2 regions of the Solibacillus sp. R5-41 genome follow, and region 2 is predicted to be linked to the other one. Evidence: riboswitches for the same ligand, from Rfam matches in the RefSeq annotation. Region 2 holds a riboswitch; the other holds the start of a gene.

Region 1 (3,432 bases), 1.2 Mb from region 2:
CATGAGCCATCCACAACGAGAATGATGGAAGGTTATTCAATGGACCAGGAAGAGAATCCGATATCACAAAAAATGGCCGCCATGCCAATGCAAACGGCGGTTTATGAGCAACAATTACAAGGGTATACATTGTTCACGCTAGGATTGGCAGGGGATGATGCGGAAAGTGTGCCTGCTAGTTTCTTGATTCCAATTGAAATCGTGGAACGTCAATTAGGTACGCAATCCCCAACGAAATTGCAGCTTTATAATGAATTTGCACCGTTTATTGAGGAGCAAGCACTAGGCTTTAAAGAGTATCATCCTTTCAAAGGAAGCTTTACGGAAAATGAAAAGAATTTAGTTCACCAGCTTCCAAATGACCATAACTATGATGCAGGTTCAGCTGCTCTCTCGAATTATAGGGGAGCTTTAATTGATACATTTGGTGCAAGTTATGACCAAGTGCAATTGAAAAATGAAGAAGGCACACAAATGATGCTTGATCATATCGGGGAAGTATATAAACCGATTATGTTAACAGGGAAAACGACGAATTATAATTATTTTAGTTATCAAATGCGTGACGGTTCAACTTATTTAAGTCCCAATTTTCGAATGAGCTTTAGCAATGTTGAAGATGCGTTACTAAATATGACGATGGAAGCAAATGATATTTTTCAAACAGCTATTTTGCCCGATGTATCCTTCCGAGTGATAGAAAAGGGAAATACCGTAACTGTTATTTTTGATGAACTGCTCGATTTAGATAGATATGATTCAGCTCAGGCGATGCGCATGATTGAAGGGATTCTTCTAACAGCGGCCAGCTTTAATAAACAAGTGAAATTTGAACAAATAAAACAGCAAGAATGGGGTGGTTTTGATTTTTCAAAGCCGTTACCAAAACCAGTTGCCGCGAATTTAATTAACTACGACTTTAACAATATTAAATAATCGAATAAAAGAATTGTAAGCGAAAGACTTTACAATTCTTTTATTTACCTTATAATGAACATGTAACAAAATTTAATATTGATTCATCTTCGGGGCAGGGTGTAATTCCCGACCGGCGGTAATATAAAGTTGTAGCCTCTGACCATTTACTTGGAGGACGCTACAGTCAACTTTTCGAGCCCGCGAGCCACTTTTTTGTGTGCAGGATTTGGTGTGATTCCAAAGCCGACAGTATAGTCTGGATGGGAGAAGATGGAGGTACGGTCGTCATTTCATGAAACTGCCGTGTTTTTTGGTAAACACAATTTTTGTTTTTCTAGTATTTAGAAAGGCTAACTTTCTTATACAAAGAAAAAGGATTGAGTTATGTTTTTAAAAACATGGAATAGACCTTTATTTAAGTGTGCCTATTCTCCCTTATGCTTCTTTATTAGCATAAGGGTTTTTTCATGGGATGATTTTGATTCGTCCTTTCTTCTTGCAAGAGTGAATCAGCAATGAGGAGAGATTTTTTATGCGCAAGAAAAGTTTAAAGTTACGTTCATTCGTAACAATCGGTATGTTAAGTAGTATTTCATTTATTTTGATGTTACTTAACTTCCCATTACCATGGTTCCCAGTGTTTTTACAAATTGATTTTAGTGATATCCCTGCATTAATTGCAGCCATCACAATGGGACCTGTTGCAGGAATTTTAGTTGAGCTGATTAAAAACGTGTTAGATTGGATTTTTACAGGCGCACCAGAAGGTATTCCAGTAGGGCATATTGCCAACTTTGTAACAGGCATTTCGTTTGTGATCCCAGCTTATTATATTTATAAAAGGTTCCCATCAGTAAAAGGACTTGTTGGTGGATTAGTGATTAGTACTTTCATCATGTCAATTGGCATGGCTGTATTAAATTACTTCGCGTTTTTACCAATGTATACGTATCTATTAGGGATGCCTGAATTTAATATGTACGAAACGATTGTTTTAGGTATTTTACCGTTTAATATAATAAAAGGAATTATCTTATTAGTCATTGCCACAATGATTTATCGCATCATGCGGGTATGGATTGAAAATCAACGTTCGCAGTTTTTAGCATAATACGAGGAAAGCCAGCATGCCAATCATTGGGTGCTGGCTTTCGTTTTCTAATAATAAATATGCGTTTACTATTGTAATCAGATGCTGAGACTGGTATCATATTGTTCATTGTTGCGAAAAATCAATCTATTTTGAGAATAGCAAACATTGAACTAACATCATAGGAGTGACATCATTGGATAAAAAAATACCCTTTTCTACATATGCTGTCATCGGGACTATGTTATTTGGCATGTTTTTTGGCGCAGGTAACTTAATTTTCCCGATTCAAATGGGACAGCTAGCAGGTACAAATTATTGGCCGGCACTTATCGGATTTTTAATAACGGCGATTGGTTTGCCGTTTTTAGGGATATTAGCAATAGGACTTTCGGGAAGTAATGGTCTGAAGGATTTAGCAAGTCGCGTACATCCTGTTTTTGGCGTATTATTCGCACTTGCATTGTATTTAACAATTGGTCCTTTCTTTGCGATTCCACGTACGGCTACGGTTCCGTTTGTTGTTGGATTTGAGCCGTTCATAGCACCTGAGCAAGCTAAGTTCTGGTTAGCAATTTTTAGTTTTGTCTTTTTCGCGATTGTATTTTACTTTTCGTTGAATCCGGCAAAAGTAATGGATTATATCGGAAAATATTTAACACCAGCATTTTTAGTGTTTTTATTTATACTCATTGCAATTAGTATTTTCTCACCGATGGGCAATTTCTACGGTCCAACAAGTAGCTATGTTAATGAAGCTTTTATGACAGGTTTCAAAGAAGGCTATAATACGATGGATGCTCTTGCTTCATTAGCATTTGGGATCATCGTCATTAATGCCATTAAGCGCGCTGGAATTACCGATAAAAAAGAAATTGCTAAAGCGACATGGAAATCAGGTATTTTTGCGATGGCGTTAATGATGCTTATTTACGGTTTAATTACGTATATGGGCGCATCGAGTGTCGGAATGGTAGGGACATTTGATAATGGAGGCCAAATTTTCGCGGCCGTAGCAGAACATTATTTTGGTGCTTATGGCGCGATATTATTAGCAATCATTATCGTATTAGCGTGTTTAAAAACGAGTATCGGGCTAATCACAGCATGTAGTGAGTTTTTTCATGAAGTGTTCCCAAAAATTAGCTATAAATTATTTGTAGTTGCATTATGTTTAGTTTCGTTTACAATTGCAAATTTTGGTTTGACGAATATTATTACGTTTGCGGTACCAGTTTTAATGTTCTTATACCCTCTAGCAATTGTTCTAATTATACTTGGGCTCGCTTCATCGTACTTTAAAAATAAGCAGTCGGTATACGCAGGCGCTATTATTTTGACGTTCTTTATTAGTACGATTGATGGCTATAACGCGCTAATAGCGAACGTGCCATCATTTGAAGTGAATTTTTTAACAGCGATTT
Region 2 (3,432 bases):
TGCGGTTTTTAAAAGCTGATAGGCATCAATATTAATTGTTTGTGTCGGATTAATCCCATCCATAATATTCACAATGTCTTGCAGAAGTGGGGTTAAATGCTCTTCGATAAACTCCTTTTTCACCGAATCCTGAACTTCTATTTCAAGGTTGTCCATTCTTGCAAGCAGCTCATCACACATTAAGTGGAGAACTGCCTCTTCTCTGTGAGTGGGCGTATTGTTCAGTAATAATTTCGCCCGTAAATCCAAATATTTATACCAATAATCCCGTAAAGTGTACTGCTCCTTGTGCAAATATTGTTGGCGTTTCATCCCTTTTGGATCTGCATCTTTTGTCAGTGTTAGCAGGCGTTCCATTTTATACTCAATCGTATTTTGCGCATCAATCTGTTGTTGCTGCTTTGTTTCCAGCGCCTGCTGTTCCTTGCGTTTTTGATTCCATAAAAAGAGGAATCCAATCACAATAAAAATCCCGAAAAAGCCTGCTATATATGTCCAAAAGTTCAAAATAATACTAATAACTAAGCTCACCACAATGATAATCCCAAAACAGCCTAATAATTTGTCCATCTCTTCACCGACTTTCTATGTTCGTGTGTCCTTCATTATACGATGATTGTAAGCTGAAGGTTTCATTTTACTTTTATATATCTTCGCAGCAAATAAGGATTGTTTGCTAATTATCAAATAACAAAAATCTACAAATAACTCTCATTAAAAAGACGTATTGCGCAGATTTAGTGGTATTAATGATGGTTCTTATAGGTTAGGTTGGCTAAAACACTTGAGGAACATAGCAATGCAAATAAAAATAAGTTTTTAGTTTGGTGTTCTCAATTTATTTTGCCTTTATAAAAATAGTCTGCTATAATGGGCGTCATAGTTGAATAATCCTTCGGGGTCGGGTGAAAGTCCCAATCGGCGGTGATGAAGAAATTCTAAGCCCGCGAGCCTTTTTAGGCAGGATTTGGTGTGAATCCAAAGCCGACAGTATAGTCTGGATGAGAGAAGGATTGGTTAGGTTTAAAATGAACCCTTTGTGTAGTTTAGCGTTTACACTAAGGTTTATTTAAATACGCCTAAAAAAGAATTTTCTAATCACCCCGTAGAGCATCTTCTATGTGGTTTTTTTGTTTTTTGAAGAAACTTTGTAAAATTTTATATGTTTTCCTTCGGGGTCGGGTGAAAATCCCAATCGGCGGTGATGAAGAAATTCTAAGCCCGCGAGCCTTTTTTAGGCAGGATTTGGTGTGAATCCAAAGCCGACAGTATAGTCTGGATGGGAGAAGGAAATAAAAATGGTCGACTTTTTTCAAAAATAAATGGAAAAAAGCTTATTTGACTATGCCATTTTTACAACTCTCATCAAAACTCCGAGCTAATATCGGGGTTTTTTCTATTTTATTTTCTTTATGAAAATAAAGCTAGATGCAATTACGCCAAGGCGAAATTGATAGGATGAGGTGAGAAAGATGTTTACAGGGATTATCGAGGAGTTAGGAAAGATTCACCAGATGAAATCAACTCCTCAAGCAATGGAGTTATCCATTCATGCTAAAAAAATTTTAGAAGATGTAAGGCTAGGGGACAGTATTTCAGTAAATGGCGTTTGTTTAACTGTGACAAGCTTTACAAGTAATGCTTTTACGGTAGATGTTATGCCGGAAACGGTGAAAGCATCGAGCATTCAACAATTGCAGGTCGGCTCAACAGTAAATTTGGAGCGTTCCATGGCAGCAAATGGTCGCTTTGGCGGACATTTCGTTTCAGGACATATTGATGGAGTGGCCAAAATTGTTCAAATACGCCAAGTTGCAAATGCTGTGTATATGGATTTGGAAGTACCGAAAGAACTGTTAAAAAATTGCTTAGTAAAAGGTTCCATTACACTAGATGGCACAAGTTTAACTGTTTTTAATGTTACAACGTCCTTAATAACCGTTTCATTAATTCCACATACGTATAAAGAGACGGTACTCGGTATGAAAAAAGTAGGGAATCTCGTCAATGTTGAAACCGATCTTATTGGCAAATATATTTTGCAACATTTGACGAATAGTCAAACAAAAAATCTTTCAATGGATTTTTTACAACAACATGGATTTTAAAGGAGTGCACCGAGATGTTTCATACAATTGAGGAAGCGATAGAATCGTTAAAAGCAGGGGAAGTCATTATTGTAGTTGACGATGAAAATCGTGAAAATGAAGGAGACTTCCTAATACTTGGGGAACACGCTACACCAAAAAATATTAACTTTATGGCAACGTATGGGCGCGGCTTAATTTGTACACCGATTTCACAAAGAATTGCGGATAAATTACAGCTTCAGTCAATGGTTCAAACAAATACGGATGTCCATCAAACCGCATTTACTGTGAGCATTGATTTTAAAACAACAACAACAGGCATTAGTGCTTTTGAGCGTTCAGATACGATGTTGGCACTATTGGATGAAACCGTTCAACCGCAAGATTTTAGAAGACCAGGACATGTATTTCCACTGCTTGCAAAAGACGGTGGAGTATTAGAGCGTAGAGGACATACGGAAGCTGCGGTCGATTTGGCAAAGCTTTGCGGTTCCGCACAAGTAGGGGTTATTTGTGAAATTATGAATGAAGACGGCACAATGGCACGCGTACCGGATTTATGGGAAATAGCCAAAACCTTTCAGTTAAAATTTATAACAATTGATGCATTAGCATTGCATATAAATCAATTACGCTGTGGCGTAATTGCGTCCAAATTTTGAATTTAAATGGAGGCCTGTATCTGGCAGCCATCAATATAATTAATACTTTTCAAAATCTGTGACATCTGCCAGGGACTTCTCTTCTTACAATGGGTGTTTGAACACCTATTGCACGAAAAGAGAAAATTACAATTAGCATAGGGGATATGAACATGGGAAAAACATTTGAAGCACAATTAGTAGGTACAGACTTAAAAATAGGTATTATTGTCGGGCGATTCAATGAATTTATTAATGCTAAATTATTGAGCGGTGCAATGGATGGTTTAAAGCGCCATGGTGTTTCAGAAGAAAATATTGATATTGCATGGGTACCCGGTGCATTTGAAGTGCCCTTTCTCGCAAAAAAAATGGTCGCTACCGGGAACTATGATGCGGTCATTGGACTAGGTACAGTCATCCGTGGATCCACAACACATTATGACTACGTTTGCAACGAAGCAGCAAAAGGCATTGCCAATGTATCCCTAGAATCAGGCGTTCCAGTTATTTTCGGTATCGTAACAACTGAAAATATCGAGCAAGCGATTGAACGCGCTGGAACTAAAGCAGGGAATAAAGGATATGACAGTGCAATTTCGGCTATTGAAATGGCGAATTTAAATAGAATGTTTTAGTTTTGAAATATGATTAATGACATGCCAGGTACAAAATCAAAGATGAATTCTCCTAATATTGCA

What was found. Region 2 has a riboswitch for FMN ahead of ribE (riboflavin synthase). Riboswitches for the same ligand answer to the same signal wherever they lie in the genome.
Region 1: it holds a riboswitch for FMN, as region 2 does, so the genes downstream of both, CSE16_RS05775 (ECF transporter S component) here and ribE (riboflavin synthase) in region 2, are expected to answer to the same signal.

What each region holds. Positions count from the first base shown of each region.
Region 1 is NZ_CP024123.1:1,239,646-1,243,077, forward strand. It holds gene CSE16_RS05770 (hypothetical protein) at 1-936, shown strand, start outside; FMN riboswitch at 1,018-1,194, shown strand; gene CSE16_RS05775 (ECF transporter S component) at 1,451-2,029, shown strand; gene brnQ (branched-chain amino acid transport system II carrier protein) at 2,205-3,432, shown strand, end outside.
Region 2 is NZ_CP024123.1:2,411,833-2,415,264, reverse strand. It holds gene CSE16_RS11700 (ABC transporter substrate-binding protein) at 1-570, opposite strand, end outside; FMN riboswitch at 888-1,017, shown strand; FMN riboswitch at 1,165-1,295, shown strand; gene ribE (riboflavin synthase) at 1,473-2,108, shown strand; partial or broken gene ribB (3,4-dihydroxy-2-butanone-4-phosphate synthase) at 2,123-2,701, shown strand; gene ribE (6,7-dimethyl-8-ribityllumazine synthase) at 2,905-3,369, shown strand.